One region of the Micromonospora sp. WMMD967 genome, then DNA from elsewhere that is predicted to be linked to it. Evidence: riboswitches for the same ligand, from Rfam matches in the RefSeq annotation. Region 1 holds a riboswitch; the other holds the start of a gene.
What was found. A riboswitch is a leader RNA that binds a small molecule or an ion and turns the genes downstream of it on or off. The one in region 1 is predicted to bind S-adenosylmethionine.
Positions count from the first base shown of each region.

Region 1 (10,031 bases):
CGGACCGGCCGGTACGCCCGACGCGTCCGGTCCCGACCGGTGCTGGTCGACGGCGTACTCGGCCTGCAGATGGAGACGACGCACAGCGACGGCCGGCCCATCCGCCTGGTCACCGCGTTCGCCGTGCACGAGGGGCGGATCACCGCCATCTACAACCAGCTCAATCCGGAGAAGCTCGCCGCTCTGGTGGCGTTGGGCGACGACGACACCTGGCCGCCGCGCTGGTGAACCGACCCGCCGTGGGCGGTGTCAGACCACGAGAGCCAACCACTTGCGGTACGCCCCGGCGAACGGCTCGGTGCCGTCGCCGAGGGCCCCGAACAGCCGCTGGGCAGCCGCCTCGGCCTCGGCCACCACGTCGTCCGGGTAGCCGAACCGGGCCCGGTGCTCGGCGAACTCGTCCTCGTCGAGCAACTCCACCAGGCCGGTGGCCCGACGCCGCACCACGTCGAGGTCCAGGTCGATGAGGTGCACTGTGTCGTCGGATTCCCAGCGGGCCGGGGTGGTGATGTCGCAGTAGACCTCGCTGGTGCGCGGTGGGGGGTTGAACATGGCCGTCCACCAGGCGCGATGGGGCACCAGCAACACGAACGGGATCTTCTCCACCGAGGGCCGGCCGTGGTAGACCGACTCGGTGCCCTCGGGCACGCCGAGCCAGACGCCGAGATCGTCCTCGGTGAGCCGGCGGGCCGGGTAGTCGCGGTGGGCGCTGCCGTCGTACTTGCGGTAGATCACTCGGACCATGTCGCTCGGCATGATTCGCACCCTAACCGATACTGCCCACGGGTCGTAGCGCGGCGGTAACGGGACGGCACGGACCGACGTCGACCGGCCCGGCCGGCTTCGCGCCACGCGACGGATGGGCGCGGTCGGTGTCGGCGGCGACGGGTACCGTCGCACGGTGACTCCGCCCCGCACCGCCACCGGTTCCGCCACCCCGTCGGCCCGTGCCAAGGGCCGGCGGCGGGGTGCCAAACCCAGCGGCAGGGAGTTGCTGGCGGCGGCGGTCGGCGCGGTGCCCGGCGGCGCGGAACGACCCGGCCAGCTACAGATGACCACGGCCATCGAGGAGTGCGTGGCCGACGGCGAGCACCTTCTCGTGCAGGCGGGCACCGGCACCGGCAAGTCGCTGGCCTACCTCGCACCGGCGCTGACCGTGGACGGCCCGGTGGTGGTCTCCACCGCCACCCTGGCGTTGCAGTCCCAGCTCGTCGACCACGACCTCCCCCGACTGGCCGACGCGGTCGAGCCGGTGCTCGGTCGTCGACCCACCTTCGCGGTGCTGAAAGGCCGCCACCACTACCTGTGCCTCGCCCGACTCGACAACTCCACCGAGGAGGAGCCGGAGGACACCCTCTTCGACGCCCCCGCCGCTCGCCCCGGCGGGGGGACGAAGTGGCTCGGTGAGGCGGGCCGGCTGGGCAAGCAGATCGAGCGGCTACGCGACTGGGCCGAGAAGACCGCCACCGGCGACCGCGACGAGCTGGACCCGGGCGTGGACGACCAGGCCTGGCGGCTGGTGTCGATGCCCGCCCGGGAGTGCGTCGGTGCGAGCCGCTGCCCGTTCGGGCAGGAGTGCTTCGCCGAGGCGTCCCGGGCCCGGGCCCGCGAGGCGGACATCGTGGTGACCAACCACAGCCTGCTCGCTGTCGACATGCTCGCCGACCGGCACATCGTTCCGCCGCACAAGCTGCTCATCGTCGACGAGGCGCACGAGTTGGCCGACCGGGTCTCCTCGGCGGCCCAGGCGGAGCTGGTGCCGGAGCTGATCGACCGCACCACCCGCCGGGCGCGCACACTGCTGCGACCGGAGACCGCCGAAGCGCTCACCGCGGCCGGTGACGCCCTCGCGGTGGGGTTGGCCGAGGCACCGGCCGGACGCATCACGGCGGGGCTTCCCACACCCCTGCGGGAGGCGTGCACGCTGCTCGACGCGGCGACCCGCTCCGCCCTGGACGCCATCGGCGACATCAAGGCCGACGACCCCGACCCGGTCCGCAAGCAGCAGGCCAAGGCCGCGCTGGACGAACTCTCCACCACCGCGCAGCGGCTGCTGGAGGAGGGCGACCACGACGTGGCCTGGGTCGAGAAGAACGACAGCGGCAGCCGCCGGGCGCTGGTGGTCGCGCCGCTCTCGGTCGCCGGCACTCTCGCCACTCACCTGTACGACGAGCGCACAGTCGTCGCCACCTCGGCGACCCTGGCGCTGGGAGGCCGGTTCGACACGGTGGCCCGCGCCCTCGGGCTGGACGCTCCCCCACCCGCGCCGCCGTCCCCCGCGTCGGCCGCGCTGGCTGCCCGCACCGGCCCGGGTCGTCCGGTGGCCGAGACACCGGGCCGTCGACTGGCTGGAGAGGTGACCCCCAGTGCCGTCGTACCGGCCACCGAGGGCCCCGGGTGGCGGTCACTCGACGTCGGCTCGCCGTTCGACTACGCCCGGCAGGGCATCCTGTACGTCGCCGCGCACCTGCCCCGCCCCAGCGTCTCCGGGCTGCCCGAGGCCGCCGGAGAGGAGTTGCTCGGGCTGGTCGGAGCACTCGGTGGTCGTACCCTCGGGCTTTTCTCCTCTCGGCGGGCCGCGCAGCAGGCCGCGGAGCTGCTGCGCGCGCGGACCGACCTGCCGGTGCTGTTGCAGGGCGAGGAGGCCCTGCCGTTGCTGGTCCGTCGGTTCCGCGAGGAGCGCGCCAGCTGCCTGTTCGGTGTGATGTCGCTGTGGCAGGGCGTGGACGTGCCGGGTGACGCGTGTCAGCTCGTCGTCATCGACCGGCTGCCCTTCCCGCGCCCGGACGAGCCGCTGGCGGCGGCTCGCGCTGCCGCCGTGGACGCGGGCGGCGGCTCCGGCTTCGCAGCGGTCAGCGTGCCGATCGCGGCGGTTCGGCTGGCTCAGGGTGTGGGCCGGCTGATCCGAGCGACCGGCGACAAGGGCGTGGTCGCGGTGCTCGACTCCCGGTTGGAGACGGCTCGCGGTTACGGGCCGTTCCTGCGGCGGTCGCTGCCCCCGTTCTGGTACACGACGCGTCCCGAGGTGGCTCGCGGCGCCCTGGAACGCCTCGCCCAGTCCTGACCGACCCACCGTCACCCCTCACCCCAGCGCCGGGCGGCGCACGGCCAAGATCGCGCTACAACATGGAAGGAGTGGCCTCCCGCGGTGGGGAGGCCACTCCTTCCATGTTCGTGCGTGATCAAGCGGGCTGGCGACGCGCGCGGAGCGCGCGAAGGCGTGGGCGCTCTCCTACGGGGCCTGGGCGGCGACGACCACGGCGTCGGGTGGGGTGTCCGGGACCCTTCGGGCGGCGAGCCGACGGACGGCGGTGTTCAGCACCGCGATGAGCGGCACGGAGACCAGCGCGCCGGTGATGCCGGCGAGGACGACACCCGCGGCGATACCGATGATCACCGCGAGTGGGTGGAGGGCGACCGCCCGTCCCATGATCAGCGGCTGGAGGACGTGCCCCTCGATCTGCTGCACACCGATCACCGCGCCCAGGATGATCAGGGCGGTGACCGGGCCGCTGTCGACGAGCGCGACGAGCACCGCGACGCCGCCGGACAGCGCCGCGCCGACGATCGGGATGAACGCGCCGAGGAAGACCAGCGCGGCCAGCGGGAAGGCGAACGGGATGTCGAAGATGACCAGGAAGATGCCGATGCCGACCGCGTCGATGAAGGCGACCAGGACGGTCGCGCGGACGTAGGCGACAAGCGTCTGCCAGGAGGCTCGGCCCGCATCGTCGACCTTCCACCGGGCGGCCACCGGCAGCAGGCGGACCAGGAAACGCCAGATCCGGGTGCCGTCGCGCAGGAAGAAGAACGTCGCGAAGAGCACGAGCAGCGTGCCGGTCAGCACCTCGGCCAGCGTCGCCGCAGTGCTCAGCGCCCCGCTGGTGAACTTCGAGGTGTTGTTGTTGATCCAGCCCTGGGCCTCGTCGATGTAGCGGTCGAGCTGGGTGTCGGAGAGGTGCAGCGGGCCCGTCTTCAGCCAGTTCTGGATCTGCCGGACGCCCTCCGAGGACTTCGCGCTCAACTCCGGCACGCCCCGGATGAACTCGTTGACCACGAGCGTCAGCGTGCCGATGACCGCGACCAGGCCGCCGACCAGCACCACCGCCGTCGCCAGCGACCGGGGCAGTCGGGCCCGCAGCAGCCAGCCCACCGCAGGCGCGAGCAGCGCGGAGAGCAGCAGCGCGATGGCCAACGGGATGATCACGATCTTGATCGTGCCGACGATCCGGAGCAGAGCCCAGGCCACCACGCCGATCACGATCAGCCGCCAGCACCACGCTGCGGCGATCCGCAGCCCGTGCGGGACGTCGGCGTCGTCCCGGCTGGAGGTCGAACTGTGCAGGTCCACAGGAGGCTCAGCACCGTAGACCGAGGCAGTCGGCGGCGCGGTCGGCCCCGGTACGGCCGGGGACGCCACCCGGGCGTCCGCCGACACGTCGCTCAACTCGTCGCTCGACGTGCCCTCGTCGGGACGGGCCGACTCCTGTCGCGACTGGTAGGCGCGGCGAAGCCGCCCGCGTACCCGCTCGAAGCGGCTCAAGCGCACCTCCTGGCAGAAGAGACCGGTCCACCCACGGCGACAGGTCGGACAGCATACGTCCGTTGCCGACACCGTAGGGCAGTTCCGCCACACAGTGCCCCCGCCACCACCGGCGTAACCACCGGCGGCCCGCCGTCGGCCACACGGTAGCGTCTCCGGCGTGACCGCCGACAACGATCTCGACGCCGGCCTGCCGATCCGTCTGCTGCACGACCGGGTGCTGGTGCGGATGGAGGGCAGCGAGGGCGAACGCCGCTCCACCGCCGGCATCGTCATCCCGGCGACCGCCGCGGTCGGCAAACGCCTCGCCTGGGCCACCGCCGTGGGCGTGGGCCCGAACGTGCGGGCCATCGTCTCCGGCGACCGGGTGCTCTTCGACCCGGACGACCGTTCCGAGGTCGAGCTGCACGGCCGCGGGTACGTGTTGCTGCGCGAACGCGACGTGCACGCCGTGGCCGCCGAGCGGATCGAGAACGATTCCACCGGCCTCTACCTCTGACCCACCCTCCCCCTGCCGCGCACCGTTTGCCCGGCCGCACGACGGGAAGCCATCCGGCGACCGTGGCCCTGGGGAGGGACGATGCCGGTATTCGTGAAGAAGCTGTTGACCTGGGGCTTCGTCGCGTTCCTGATCTACTTCGTGGCCTTCCGGCCGGACGGCGCCGCGCAGATGTTCCGGGCGATCGGGGCCGCGTTGATCGCGATGTTCCAGGGCTTCGGCGACTTCCTCACCTCGCTGATGACGTGAGCCGGCGGGCTGGCTGAGGCCCCGGTCTGATCACCTGAGCCACGGGCACCAGCCGTCAGTGGTGACCCGGGGGCCAGGGCGCGGGCGGGCGCAGGCCGGGCCAGCCGGGTGGGGCGTACCCGACCGGGGGCGGTGCGGGGGCCAACACCACCGGAATCGGCACCACCGGCTCGTCCGGCGCGTTCACCGGGCGTTGCTGGCCGTCCGGGAAGCGCAGGTGGTAGCGGCTGCCGTCCCAGAGCCCGGCCGGGGCCTGCGGATCCCGACCGACGAAGACCGACCGGTACGCGCTGATCGCGTCCAGCAGCTCCCGCTCCTCCCGTGCGGTCCGTTCCTGGTCGGCGGCCTTCCGGTCCAGGCCCCGCAGGGTGCCGTCGCGCAGCAGGGCCAGCCGGGTGGCGGCGGACTGGTAACCGCGCATCGCCCGGACCCCGGCGTCACCGGCCACCCGGCGCGCCCAACTGCGGGCCGCGTGCCGTCGCCCCAGACTGCTCAGCGCGGCCACCTCGGGCGGGCTCAGCCAGCCGGCGCGTACGTAGTCCGGCAGGACGCGCTCGGTGAGCCGCCCCTCCCAGGCGCGCAGCCACACCGCCAGCCCCACGGTGCCGAAGAAGACAGGCACCATCAGGCCCAGGAAGCCGTACAGCATGATCACGGCCTCGCCCGTGGCCTGGGTGAGCGTGGGCAGCAGGTTCCACGTGCCGTGCAACATCATCGCCAGCAGCAGGCCGGCGATCGGGGCGAGCACCCGGACCCGCCGGTCCGCCGTCCGCGCGGCGATGCCCAGGCCGAAACCCGTCATCGAGGTGAAGAGCGGATGGGCGAACCCGAACAGCAGGATCCGCAGGATGAAGATCGCGATGACCTGCTGGATGCCGGTGGCGGGGCCATACCTGTCGACACCGGACGCGTAGCCCAACCCGCCCAGGTAGAGGATGTTCTCCACCATGGCGAAGCCGACCGCCGACAGCCCGCAGTAGACCAGGCCGTCGGTGATCCCGGACCACTCGCGGCGGCGGAACACCAGCAGCAAAATCGGGCCGAGCGCCTTCGTCGACTCCTCGATGAACGGCGCCACCAGCACTCCGGTCAGCGCGGCCGGCAGACCCCAGTCGGCGAAGCGGCCGGCGGCGAAGTCGTTCACCGTCAGTGAGGCGGCGGTGGAGACGAACGCGCCCCAGGCGAAGCAGAAGATCAGGTATTTCAGCGGCTCGGGTTCGTACCGGTCCAGCCAGAGGAAGCAGGCGACCAGCACCGGCACCGGCAGGATGGCGGCGGCCACCCCGATGAGCAGGGCCTGCACGCCGAGCGACTGGCCGAGCTGGAAGACGATGAACACCGCGCAGGCGGCGATGAGCAGCACCACCACGGCCAGCGCCAGGAACCGCCGCCAGCCCAGTCGGCGCCGCGGCATCGGGGGCGCCTCGACGGCGGACGGGGCCGTGGATGCGGGCGGCGACGGCAGGGGTGAACCGGGCGGGGTGTCGGCCATGCGGTCAGCGTAGCCATCCGCCGCCGGCTGGTCCGGTCGCATCGGCAGCCGCTATGCTGCCGGCAGGTCACGAGTGCCAGCGCGAAGCCCCGGCTTGCTGGCCGGCAACCCTCGTCGAGTTCGCGGTGGGGTGCCCCGGGTGATGACCGGGCCCAGCCCGATCGGTGTGCTGGGCAAGCGCGGACCCCGTCCCGACAGTGCACCCGGGGTCCCTGACCCCGGAGGTTCCGGCGTGCCCGTCACCCTTCTCCCCCCGCTGCCCACCTGCTTCGACACCGCGCCCGAGCCGACCTTGTCGGGGCCGCTCGACGTCCTCGGCGTACCGGGCGAGATCAACCTGGACTACGCCGCCAGCGCGCCGTGCGCGCGGGCCGCCGCCGACGCGGTGGCCGAGCTGCTGCCCTGGTACGCGAGCGTCCACCGTGGGGCGGGAGCGTTGTCCCGACGCTGCACCCTCGCGTACGAGCAGGCCCGGCAGACGGTCGGTGACTTCTTCGGCGCCCGAGCCGACGATCACGTGATCTTCACCCGCAACACCACCGACGCGCTCAACCTGCTGGCACGGGCCGTGCCGGCGGGCACGACGGTGGTCACCTTCGCCGGTGAGCACCACGCCAACCTGCTGCCGTGGCCGCGCGGCTCGGTGCGGCTGCCTGTGCCCACCGACCCGGACGCTGCGGTACGCGACCTCGCCGCCGCCCTCACCGAACTACGCCGGGGCAGCAACCCGGCGCTGCCGGTGCTGGTCGCGGTGACCGGTGCGAGCAACGTGACCGGTGAGCTGTGGCCGGTCACCGAGCTGGCCCGGGTGGCCCACCGGCATGGTGCCCGGATCGTGCTGGACGCCGCGCAGCTCGCCCCGCACGCCCCGGTCGACCTGCTCGCGCTGGACGTCGACTACCTGGCGGTGTCCGGCCACAAGCTGTACGCGCCGTTCGGTGCGGGTGTGCTGATCGGCCGGGCGGACTGGCTGGACGCCGCACCGCCGTACCTGGCCGGCGGCGGTGCCACCAGCCACGTCGGACCGGCCACCCACGACGTGAACTGGACGACCGGGCCGGCACGGCACGAGGGCGGCACCCCGAACCTGCTCGGCGCGGTGGCGCTGGCGGCTGTGTGTACGGCGCTCGACGGCGCAGACCGGGCCGCGCTGGCCGCCCACGAGCAGGCGCTGCTGACCCGACTGCGGACCGGCATCGCCGCTCTGCCGCACGTCGTGGAGCTGCGCACGTTCGGCCGCGACGCGCCCCGCGTCGGGATCGTCTCGTTCGTGGTCGTCGGCTGGGACTCCAGCGACGTGGCCGCACGGTTGGCCGCCGAACACCACATCGGCGTACGCGACGGGTTGTTCTGCGCCCACCCGCTGGCGCGACGTCTGCTCAGCGAGGCGGCGGGGCGTACCGGCCGCCGGGACCTGCCGTCCACGGCGCTGCGGGCCAGCATCGGCCTGGGCACCACGGAGGCGCAGGTGGACCAGCTGCTCGCCGCACTCGCCGACCTGGGGTGAGGGCTCAGCCGACGGGTGGGGCGGTGGGCGGTTTCGGTGTCTCGTCGGGTTTGGCCGGCTCGGCGACCGGCCGCTCCTGCTCCCCGAAGGCGGTGCGGATCCACCGGTTCGCCTCCTCCTGCTCGATCCCGGAGGCCACCAACAGGTCGCTCGCTGTGGTGCGGATCTGGGCGACCACCACGCTGCCGGAGAAGCCGACGCCGTCACCGTACGCCCGGCCGGCCTCGCTGACCGCCCGCAGGGACCGCTCCCGGGCCTTCTCCGGCTCCTCCCCGGCAGCGAACTCGTGCTTGAGCAGCCGGACCGACTCGGCGAGGTGACCGACCGCGTCCGGCATCGATTCGGGCACCGGCTCCTCGTCCTCGATGAGGGTCACCGATCGACGGATCAGGGTGCCGCTGTTGCGCATCGCTCGGTCGATCGGGTCGGCCGCCTCCGCGTAGTGGGTCAGTTCGTCGCGGCGGTGCCAGCGGGCCGGGGAGAGGGTGGCGGTCTCCTTCGCGCCCTCGATCGCCTCGCCCAACGTGGCCAACTCCTCCTTGTTGTCGCGCAGCCTCTCCAGTGCGCGCTGGATGGTGGCCCGATCCCGACTGCGTAGACCGTCCGCCGTGACGTCGAGCTGGGTGGCGAGCAGGTCGAGCGCCGGCCGGGCGGCTCGGTTGATCACCCGCAGTGGGTTCAGCGGCAGCAGCACCGCCGTGACCACCAGGGCGACACCGCCACCGAGGAACGCGTCGACGAAACGGGGGATCTCCAGGTCCTGGGTCGACGGGCTCAGTGTCACGATCAGCACCGCCGTGGCCGCCGCCTGGATCACGATGGCGACGCTCGCCCCGGCGAAGATGGTGAGCAGGATCGCGACAGTGACCACCAGGCCGAGTTGCCAGGCCCCGGTGCCGAGGAAGTAGATCAAGAGGTCGCCGACGGCCACCCCGACCCCCACCCCGACGATCAACTCGACGGTTCGGCGGAACCGCTGGCCCACCGACGCGGCGAGGGTGCCGACCGCGGAGATCGGCGCGAACACCGGCTGTGGGTTACCGAGGACCACGTGCGCGATCAGGTACGCGATTCCGGCAGCCAGCCCGGCCTGGACGGCCAGCCCGCCGGCCATCCTCACCCGGTGCAGACGGTCGTGCAGGGTGGCTCGGCTCCGATGGCGCAGTTGCTCGGTAGCCTCGGCGATCCGGGCGCCGTCGATGTCCACCAGTCCTTCACGCAACGCGGTACGTCGCACCATCGGCTGTCGCTTGTCCCGGGCCACGGCCATGGGCGCGACTACCCGTGGTGGGCGCGCTGAATCCTCCCTTCACACGCGTCACGGGCGGATACGGCAGACTCGGGCGGTGGTTGATCTGCTTGATCGGTGGCGGACAGCGGTCCGGGGTGCCGGCGCGAGCCCGGACGCGTCGTCGGGCGGTGCGGGGGAGCGGTTGCTCGGTCGGTGGCGGGAGCCGCACCGGCACTACCACACTCCGGTCCACCTGACGGCTGTGCTCGACGTGGTGGACGAGCACGCCGACCTCGCCGCCCAGGTCGACCTGGTGCGGTTGGCGGCCTGGTTCCACGACGCCGTCTACGACCCGCGAGCCTCCGGGTACGCCAACGAGCACGACAGCGCCGCGCTTGCCGACGAGGTGCTCACCGGGCTCGGGGTGCCGGCGTCCTCCGTCGCCGAGGTGCACCGGCTGGTGCTGCTCACGGCCGGGCACACTGTGGCACCGGGTGACCGGGACGGCGC
Region 1 covers NZ_JARUBK010000001.1:561,153-571,183, forward strand. The annotation lists gene sigJ (RNA polymerase sigma factor SigJ) at 1-228, shown strand, start outside; gene O7631_RS02710 (DUF402 domain-containing protein) at 250-756, opposite strand; gene O7631_RS02715 (ATP-dependent DNA helicase) at 860-3,064, shown strand; gene O7631_RS02720 (AI-2E family transporter) at 3,233-4,543, opposite strand; gene O7631_RS02725 (co-chaperone GroES) at 4,704-5,042, shown strand; gene O7631_RS02730 (hypothetical protein) at 5,124-5,291, shown strand; gene O7631_RS02735 (PrsW family intramembrane metalloprotease) at 5,347-6,825, opposite strand; SAM riboswitch class IV at 6,849-6,969, shown strand; gene O7631_RS02740 (aminotransferase class V-fold PLP-dependent enzyme) at 7,040-8,290, shown strand; gene O7631_RS02745 (FUSC family protein) at 8,295-9,530, opposite strand; gene O7631_RS02750 (metal-dependent phosphohydrolase) at 9,637-10,031, shown strand, end outside.

Region 2 (10,031 bases), 2.6 Mb from region 1:
CCCAACCGCCGAACAACCGCGACCCGACCAGGTGTTCGGCGACGGCCTCGGCATGGTGGTCCGCGACGATCCCGCTCCACAACAGGTGCCCCATGTTGGACGACAGCGCGTCGACCGGCTCGCCGTACGGGTCGAGCGCCAATGCGTAGTACTCCTGGTGTGGCAGCCAGAAGTCCCGGTTGAAGCGCTCCTTGAGCGCTGCGGCCTCCCGTTCCAGCCGGTCGGCGTACGCGGGGTCGCCCCAGAAGTGCCGCGCCAACCGAGCGCCACGCCTCTTCGCGTCGTACGCGTAGCCCTGCAACTCGCAGGTGGCGCGGGGAAGGGCCGGTTGGTGGCCGTGCGCATCGGTGATCGCGTCCGGCGTGTCCTTCCAACACTGGTTGACCGCGCCGTTGCGCTCGTTGCGGCGCTGGTAGCGCACGTAGCCGTCGCCGGTCAGGTCGCCGTACTCGTCGATCCAGTCCAGCGCCATGCGGGCCGGTTGGCGCAGCTCGTGCACCAGGGCCGCATCACCGGACCAGCGCTCGTACTCGTCGAGCAGGATCACGAAGAGCGGGGTGGTGTCCGCCGCGCCGTAGTACAACGCGTTCGCCCGGTCACCGAACGCGCCGGACTCGCCGTAGCGGAGGTGGGCCAGGATCTTGCCCGGCTCCTCGTCCAGGTCGTCGTCGAGTTGAGCACCCTGGAGGAACGCCAGCATCCGCAGCGTCGCGGGGGTCAGCTCGGGGGTGAACGCCATCGTCTGCAGGCAGGTGATGATGCTGTGCCGTCCGCACAACCACATCGTCCACGGGAGACCGGCGATCGGCACCCGCTCGGGGGACGACCACGGTTTGTACCGCAGTGCCGCCAGGTCGGCCAAGGCACCGGAGTACATCTCCTCCAACCCGTCGCGTTCGGCGACCAGCGTCGGGGCCTGCTCCATCCAGTTCGCCAGGTCCTCGCGCATCCCGCCCTGCACGGCCCGCTGGTGCGACTCCAGGGAGGCGCGTACGTCCTGGCCGCCCTCGCCGCCCATGTTCATGGCGATGTGCAGGTCGGTCTCCCACTTGCCGTCCGGGGCGACCCGGATCCGGAACGTCATTCCCTCCTCGTCCACCTCGACCGGGACAGTGCTCTGCACTGTGGTCTGGCGGACGAACCGTTGCCGCTGGTAGCGCAGCACGAGCTGGCGGTTGGCCGAGTCCGGGGTGACCTCGACGACCCGCCGCCGGAGGTGGCCGATCTCGGCGATGTCGGTGAAGTCGCTGCCCATCTCCACTCGCACGGTGAACTCGGCCGGCTCTGCCGAGTGGTTGAGCACCGTGATCTTCTCGTGCATGCAGTCGTGGATCGAGCGGTGCCGGATGATCGACACGTCGGCGTCGACGTAGTGGCTCGCCGCGCCCGGGACCAGGAAGAACCGGGTCTCGAAGTACGTCATGTCGTCGCGGGACAGCGCGTTGATCCGTTCGCCGTCGATCGTGAGCACCCAGTGGGACAGAAAACGCGTGTCGTACGCGAACAGGCCGACGGGCGTGCGCGCGTCGGCCTCGATGTCGCCCTGGGCGTCGCTGTTGGCGAACACGTTGCCGGCGATGACGTGCAGCAGTTCCTGCTTCACGATCGACCCTCCCGAGCGGCCGTCGCGGGCCGAGCGGCCAGAGCGGCCCGACCCAGTTCCCGAGGGTGGCGGGCGCCGGCCGGCCCCGCGAAGATTCGCCGCAGCACCAGCAGCAGGCGCATGTCCCCCTGCATCGTCAGCTCGTTGCGCAGCATCGCCGCGCCGGGATGCAGCTCACCGTTGACCATGCTGTCGAACACCCGGCGGTCGGCGCGGACCACCAGGTCGGCGTCGTCGTCCGAGCGGGTCACCTGGACGTGCTGGTCGGAGAGGCGCAGGTACCAGTGGTCGGTGCAGCCGTCGCCGCGCACGTCCAGCCGCAGCGTTCCCGCTGTGGTCTCCGGCAGGTCGGGGCGCCGACCGTCGTCCAGCTGTTGCAGGTACTGCTCCGCCGTCGCGTCCATCGGGTCCCCTCCCCCACGGTTCTCCGCAGGATCGCCCGCGCGCGGGTGAGGACGGTTCACCCGAAACGGGTGAGGCGCACCGCCGGCCAGTTTGGGCCGCTGCGAAGGGGGCAGCCACCGACTCTGTCGAGCGAGGGAGCACCGGATGCGCGCGCTGCGGTTGCAGGACTGGAGGTCGACGCCGGAGTTGGTCGAGGTCCCCGACCCGACTCCTGGGCCGGGTCAGGTGGTGGTCCGGATCGGCGGTGCCGGCGCCTGCCATTCCGACCTGCACCTGATGGACGAGTTCGAGCCCGGCACCATGCCCTGGAATCCACCATTCACCCTCGGCCACGAGAACGCCGGCTGGGTGCACGCCCTCGGCGACGGGGTGACCGGGCTGTCCGTCGGGCAACCGGTGGCCGTCTTCGGCGCGTGGGGCTGCGGCACCTGCGCCCGGTGCCGGGTCGGTGTCGACACGTACTGCGAAAACCCGTCCGGCGCGCCGGTGCCGAGCGGTGGCGGCGGGCTCGGACTGGACGGGGGCATGGCCGAGTTCGAACTGGTCCCGGACGCGCGGCACGTCGTACCCCTGCCGGATGGGCTGGATCCGGCTGACGCCGCGCCGCTGACCGATGCCGGGCTCACCCCGTACCACGCGATTCGCCGCTCCTGGCCGAAGTTGCCGCCCGGCAGCACGGCCGTGGTGATCGGAGTCGGCGGGCTGGGGCACGTGGGCGTACAGATCCTGAAGGCCACCACCGCCGCCCGCGTGCTCGCGGTGGACAACCGCCCCGAGGCGTTACGGCTGGCCGAGGAGTGTGGCGCCGATCGAACGATCACCTCCGGTCCGAGCGCCGCCGAGGAGATCCGGCAGGCCACCGGCGGTCGGGGCGCCGACGTGGTGCTGGACTTCGTCGGCACCGACGCCACCCTCGCCCTGGGCGTGGCGACCGCCCGCACGGTGGGCGACCTGACCATTGTGGGTCTCGGCGGGGGCACCCTGGCGGTGTCCTTCTTCTCCGTGCCTTACGAGGTGAGCATCGCGACCACCTACTGGGGTAGCCGCCCGGAACTGGTCGAGGTGCTCGATCTGGGCGCCCGTGGGCTGATCCGGCCGACGACCACCCACTTCGCGCTGGAGGACGCGCTCGACGCGTACCGGCAGATGCGCGACGGCACGCTGGAGGGCCGGGCCGTGATCGTGCCGTGAGCCGGCCGGGAGCGGTCAGCCGGTTTCGAGCAGTCCGCGCAGGTAGGCGGCCTGACCCACGTGTTGCAGATCGTCCTCGGCGACGCTGACCAGCCGGACGCCGAGGGTGACCGGCGGGTCCCACGCCTCGTCGACGACGCGGTCCAGGTCCGCCGGGCGCAGGCCGGCCAGGAACTTTCCGGTACGCGACGCGACGGCACCGTAGTAGTCGATCAACGCCTGCGCGCTCTCCGGCCGCACCGCCGCGACCTGCGCCGGCGAGTGCCCGTAGCCGGTGTCGTCGGGATCGGCGGTGAGGCCGAACCGGCCCGCCCAGTCGCCACGCACCCAGATCTGCTCGGCGTCGAGCACCTCGGCGACGTGATGGTCCTGCACGCGGGTGAGGTGCCAGACCAGCCAGCCGATCGAGTTGTGGCCGGGTGCCGGCTCGTGGCGTAGCTGCTCCGGGCTCAGGCCGTCCACCGCCGCACGGACGAGGTCGGGTAGTCGGTCGTACGTCTCGGTCAGCAGATCACTCACGTCCATCGGGTACGCCTCCTGTTCGATCTGCGGTCTGGTACCGCCGAGCGCTGTCGCCCAAACCTCGGCCGCTACGGTGATCAAATGGTCGCGGCGGTGGAGTTGTACCTGGATCCGGATGCCACCCGCCGGATCCGCGTGCTGTGGGACGCGCTGGAGACCGAGGGCGTGCAGAGCATGCGCTCGCTGCTGGAGCAACGTCACCGTCCGCACGTCTCACTGGCGGTGGCGCCCCGGTTCGACCCGGAACAGGTCGCCGAGGCCCTGCACGGGACGGTCGTGGCGGCTCCCCTGCGGCTCGAGTTCCAGCACGCCGGCCAGTTCGTCGGTCGGGTGCTCTGGCTCGGTCCGACGCCCACCCCGGAGCTCCTGGCCCACCACCGCACGGTCCACGACCGGCTCGCCGCCGCCGGCATCCCGTTGGCCGAGCACTACCAGCCGGGCCGGTGGGTGCCGCACTGCACGCTCTCCATGCGGGTGCCGAACGCGCTGATGGCCGCCGCGGTGCGCCGCTGCCTGGAGGTGCTGCCGCTGACCGCGACAGTGGTCGGGGCGGCCCTCACCGACCACGCGCGGGGCATCGCCCACCCGCTGCCCTGACCGTCGACGAAAATGTCCGGTTTGGCGGGCGACAGTCGGGAAACCGAAAAGAAGCGGTGGTTATGCGGCCTGACGTGGGATGGTTCGACGTAGATGCCGTCCCGCCGAGCGCGTTCCGCCCGGCCGGCGGCGCGGGGTCACGCCGCGCTGCCCACGGCGGCTTCGACGAGGAGGGGCAGTGCCTATGCAGGCTCAGCGCAGGCCACCGCGAGCGGAGCGGAGCCAGAGCCGGGACGACCGGACCGCCGGCGGTATGACCGGGGCGGCCACGCCCCTGACGATCTGGGCGGCCGCCGTCCTGCTCGGCCGGATCAGTGCCGGCGACGACGACGTCGAGGACGAACGGCACATCCTGCGCGGCATCGAGTGATCCTCGGCGGGCGGCTCACAGCCAGCCGCGCCGCTTGAAGATCAGATACAGGGTGCCGCAGACCAGCAGCATCAACAGCAGCGCGAAGAGGTAGCCGAAGCGCCAGTGCAACTCCGGCATGTGGACGAAGTTCATGCCGTACACGGTGCCGATGAGCGTGGGAGCGAACAGGATCGCCGCCCAGGACGAGACCTTCTTCAGCTCCTCGTTCTGCGCGTAGCTGGCCGCCGTGAGGCTCCGCATCTCCTCGTTCTGCTGCTGCGAGACGAGTGTGGCGTTGACGGTGAGGATGTTCTGCAACAGGTGCCGGAACCCGTCCACCCGTTCCACCACCTGGGTCAGGTGGTCGGTGACGTCCCGCAGGTAGCGGCGTAGCTCCTCGTCCGTGTCGGCACTGCCCGCGCCGTCGGCCAGCGCGTCGAGCACCGCGAGCAGGGGGCGCGCGGCGCGCTGGAACTGGATCACCTCGCGGCTGAGGCCGTAGATGCGCCGGCTCGCGTTCGGGTCACCACCGAACACCTGGGTCTCGATCTCGTCGATGTCGTTCTCCAGCCCGGCCACGACCGGCGCGTACCCGTCGACGACCTGGTCGAGGATCGCGTACAGGACCGCCTCGGGGCCCTGGGCGAGCATCTGCGCCTCGACCTCCATGCGCCGCCGCACCGCGGCCAGGTCCGGCGCCTCACCGTGCCGGACGGTGACCACGAAACCCGGCCCGATGAACAGGTGCAGCTCGGAGAACTCGACCTCTTCCCGGAGGTCGTCGTAGCGGGCGGCGCGCAGCACCACGAACAGGGTCTCCCCGTAGCGTTCCAGCTTGGGTCGCTGGTGGGCGTTGATCGCGTCCTCGACCGCCAGGTCGTGCAGGCGGAACTCCCGCGCCAGCGAGGTGATCTGCTCGATGTCGGGCCGGTACAACCCGATCCAGGCCATCGCGCCGTCCTGCTCCTGCAGGCAGCGGTACGTCTCGGCGAGGCCGGACGGGGAAGCGAACCGGTGCCCATGGAGGTAGACGGCGCTGTCCACCACCCCACCGGTGGGCGGGGTGGGCGACTCCGTGGGCGGTGGCACGCCGACTCTGGTCTCGTACTCGTCGAGTTGGCGACCGAAGCCCCCACCCGGGCGGAAGCGACGGCCACCGACCATGCCCTGTCCCCTCCCCGGTGACGCCCGGTCCGGCACGACTCCCGCCACCCCGGGGGCCGCTGCTTCCCCCCTGTCCCGCGCCCGAAACCCGGTGTGACGCGGGGTGGGTTCCCCGCACCGGCGGACGGGCACCCCACCGCGGACGGATACTCACGGTTACCAGGGGCGGGACTGACGGGGGACGCGCCGGTGGAGGTCGACAAGCGCGCGGGCCGGCTGCGGGAGTGGCTGCTGCGTGCCGGCGCCGAGGAGCCCGTGCAGCACCAGGGGCCGCACGGACGCCCGCCGGAGCACCGGCACCACCCCTGGTGGAAGGTGATGTGCCTGACCGGTGTCGACTACTTCTCGACGCTGGGCTACCAGCCGGGCATCGCGGCGCTCGCCGCCGGGGCGCTCTCCCCGGTGGCGACCCTGGTGCTGGTGCTGGTGACCCTGCTGGGCGCGCTGCCGGTCTACCGACGGGTGGCGGCGGAGAGCCCGCACGGCGAGGGCTCCATCGCGATGCTGGTACGCCTGCTGAGCTACTGGCCGGGCAAGTTGCTGGTGCTGGTGCTGCTCGGATTCGCGGCCACCGACTTCATCATCACCATCACTCTCTCGGCCGCCGACGCCACCGCGCACATCGACGAGAACCCGTTCTGGCCGAGCGCGCTCAAGGGATACGAGGTGCCGCTCACGCTGCTGCTGGTGGCGCTGCTGGGCGCGGTGTTCCTCAAGGGATTCACCGAGGCCATCGGGATAGCCGTCGTCCTGGTCGCGCTCTACCTGACGCTGAACGCTGTGGTGATGGCCGACGCGCTGTGGCGGGTGGTGACGCACCCCCACGCGGTCGAGGACTGGACCACCGCGCTGACCACCGGTCACGGCGATCCGTGGATGGTGGTCGCCCTGTCGCTGTTGGTCTTTCCGAAGTTGGCGCTGGGTCTGTCCGGCTTCGAGACCGGCGTGGCCGTGATGCCGAGCGTGCGCGGCGACCCGCAGGACTCCGAGGCGCGACCGCTGGGCCGCATCAGGGGCGCTCGCCGGCTGCTCACCACCGCCGCCGTGATCATGAGCGTCTTCCTGATCACCAGCAGCGTGACGACCACGATCCTGATCCCGCCGGAGGCTTTCCAGCCCGGCGGGCCGGCGAACGGCCGGGCGTTGGCCTACCTGGCCCACGCGCATCTCGGGGAGGTGTTCGGCACCGTCTACGACCTGTCCACCATCGGGATCCTCTGGTTCGCGGGGGCGTCGGCGATGGCCGGGCTGCTCAACCTCGTACCCCGCTATCTGCCCCGCTACGGCATGGCTCCGACCTGGGCGCGGGCGGTCCGGCCACTGGTGCTGGTCTTCACGGCGGTGGCGTTCCTGATCACGGTCGTCTTCAAGGCCAGCGTCGACGCGCAGGGCGGCGCGTACGCCACCGGGGTCCTGGTGTTGATCACCTCGGCGGCGACGGCGGTGACCCTCGCGGCGGTGCGGCACCGGCAGCGCGGCCGCACGACAGCGTTCGGCACCATCGCGGTGATCTTCGTCTACACCACGCTGGCGAACGTGGTGGAACGCCCGGACGGCGTGAAGATCGCGGCCTGCTTCATCGGCGGGATCATCGTGGTCTCGCTGCTCTCCCGGTTGTCCCGCGCCTTCGAGCTGCGGGTCGACCACGTCGAGCTGGACCCGGTCGCGACCAAGATGATCGACGAACGCGCCGGTCGGCGGATCCGCCTCATCGCCCACGAGCCCGACGGCCGGGATGAGGTGGAGTACCGCGCCAAGCTGGCGCAGACCATGGCGGACAACGACTTCCCCGACGACAGCGACGTGCTCTTCGTCGAGGTCCACGTCTCCGATCCGTCGGACTTCGAGACCGAGCTCGTGGTGACCGGCAGTCTGGTCGACGGTCGCTTCCCGGTGCTCAGTCTGACCAGCTCAGGGGTGCCCAACGCGCTCGCCGCCCTGCTGCTGGAGATCCGCGACCGGACCCGTCGACGCCCGCACATCTACTTCGAGTGGACCGAGGGCGGCCCGGGTCGCAACGTCCTGCGCTACCTGGCGTTCGGGCAGGGTGAGATCGCCTCGGTCACCCGGGAGATTCTGCGTCGACACGAGCCTGATCCGCGCCGACGGCCACACGTGCACGCCGGCTGACGGGACCGCGGGCACCCATCTCCCTGGTGAGCGTGGTCATAACGACTGGACGATCCACCCGTGCCTGCTGCTAGCCTCGGCGCAGGTCATGAGCGCCAGCGCGAAGCCCCGGCTCGCTGGCCGGCAACCCTCCTCCGCGGTGGGGTGCCCCGGGTGAAGACCAGGCACCGACAGGACGTCGGTGCAAGCGTGGCCTGGCACCCAGGTCAGCACAGACCCGGGAGAACCATGCGCATCCTCAGCACCACTCCACCGACCGACACCGCGGACGTCCGCGCCGGTTGGCCCTCGCCGGCACTGACCCGGCGGCGGCACGTGGACATGATGCGAATGTGCAGCGCCGCGTGTCGTCGCGGCACCACGCACTAGCGCAGCCCTCCTCCCGAACCTCCCTCACCGGTACGCCCATCGGGCGCACCGCCGGCGACGCACATCCGTGCGTGCCGGGACGCGACCTTTTCGGAGACACCCGTGCGACTTCTTCCTGCCCTGACCCGTGCCACCGCCCTGGGCGCTGCCGCCGTCCTGGCCGCCACCGCGCTCACCGCCTGCGGCGGCGACAGCTCGTCCGACACCAGCGCCAACCCGTACGGCCTGGCGCAGCCGGGCGTTCTGCGGGCCGGCACCCTGACCGACGCCCCGCCGAACGTGTACCTCGAGGACGGCAAGTTCACCGGCTTCGACAACGACCTGCTGACCGCCGTGGCCGGCAAGCTCGGTCTCCGGGTCGAGTTCGTCGGCACCGACTTCTCCGCATTGCTCTCCCAGGTCAACAACCACAAGTTCGACGTCGGCAGTTCCTCGATCACCATCACGGAGGCGCGGAAGAAGACAGTCGACTTCGGCAACGGCTACGACTTCGGCTACTTCGGCCTGGACGTCCCGGCCGGCTCCCCGATCACCGACTTCGACCAGCTCGCCGGCAAGCGGGTCGTGGTGGTGCAGGGCACCGTGCAGGACGACTACGCCACCGGCAAGCAGCTCGACCCGGTGCGGGTGCCGGACTACAACGGCGCGATCAACCAGCTCAAGGCCGGCACCGCCGACGCGTGGATCGCCCCGGCGGAGATCGGCGAGAAGTCGGCCGCCGACAGCAACGGCAAGATCACCGTGGCGGCCAAGCAGCTCAGCCCGGCACCGACCGCGTACGCCGTCGCGAAGGGCGGCGACAAGCTGCGCGAGGCGCTGAACAAGGCCCTCGACGAGGTCATCGCGGACGGCACCTGGAACCGGTTGCAGTCCCAGTACTACCCCGGCCGACCGATCCCGGCGGACTTCAAGCCGGGCAGCGGAGCGGTCACGGTGGCGCCGTCGGCGTCCGCGTCGACCACGTCCTGAACCGACGACGAGCGAGCAGGACGGTAGGAGAGACGACCGATGGATCCGTTGAGCACCCTGTGGGAGACGTTCTTCGACCTCGACGCGATGCGCGAGGCGCTGCCCGAGATGCTGACCGTCGGGTTGCCGAACACGCTGATCCTGGCGGTCTCCGCCGCCCTGCTCGGCTCGGTGCTGGGCCTGCTGCTGGCCGTCGCCGGGATCTCCCGCAGCCGGTGGTTGCGCTGGCCGGCGCGGGTCTACACCGACGTGTTCCGAGGGCTGCCGGCCGCGGCGACGATCCTGTTGATCGGCGTCGGGCTGGCACCGCTGGGCATGCAGGTCTGGGGACCGGACCCCTACCCCCTGGGGATCCTGGCGCTGTCGCTGATCGCCGCCGCGTACATCGGGGAGATCTTCCGCTCCGGCATCCAGTCGGTCGAGGCCGCCCAGTTGGAGGGCGCCCGCGCGCTCGGCTTCTCCTGGAGCGACGCGATGCGGCTGGTGATCATTCCGCAGGGCATCCGGCGGGTCCTGCCGGCCTGGGTCAACCAGCTCATCGCACTGATCAAGGACTCCAGCCTGGTCTACTTCCTCGGCCTGGTGGCCAGCCAGCGGGAGCTGTTCCGGATCGGGCAGGACTACGCGGCCACCACCGGCAACGAGTCCGCGCTGCTCCTGGCCGGGCTCTTCTACCTGGCGCTGACAGTTCCGCTGACACACGTCGTCAACTGGATCGACCGGCGGTTG
Region 2 covers NZ_JARUBK010000001.1:3,209,066-3,219,096, reverse strand. The annotation lists gene O7631_RS15055 (glycogen debranching N-terminal domain-containing protein) at 1-1,603, opposite strand, end outside; gene O7631_RS15050 (SCP2 sterol-binding domain-containing protein) at 1,600-2,007, opposite strand; gene O7631_RS15045 (NAD(P)-dependent alcohol dehydrogenase) at 2,153-3,199, shown strand; gene O7631_RS15040 (DUF664 domain-containing protein) at 3,215-3,724, opposite strand; gene O7631_RS15035 (2'-5' RNA ligase family protein) at 3,803-4,318, shown strand; gene O7631_RS15030 (hypothetical protein) at 4,497-4,688, shown strand; gene corA (magnesium/cobalt transporter CorA) at 4,704-5,834, opposite strand; gene O7631_RS15020 (amino acid transporter) at 6,024-7,964, shown strand; SAM riboswitch class IV at 8,049-8,160, shown strand; gene O7631_RS15015 (ABC transporter substrate-binding protein) at 8,436-9,302, shown strand; gene O7631_RS15010 (amino acid ABC transporter permease) at 9,342-10,031, shown strand, end outside.
Region 2: it holds a riboswitch for S-adenosylmethionine, as region 1 does, so the genes downstream of both, O7631_RS15015 (ABC transporter substrate-binding protein) here and O7631_RS02740 (aminotransferase class V-fold PLP-dependent enzyme) in region 1, are expected to answer to the same signal.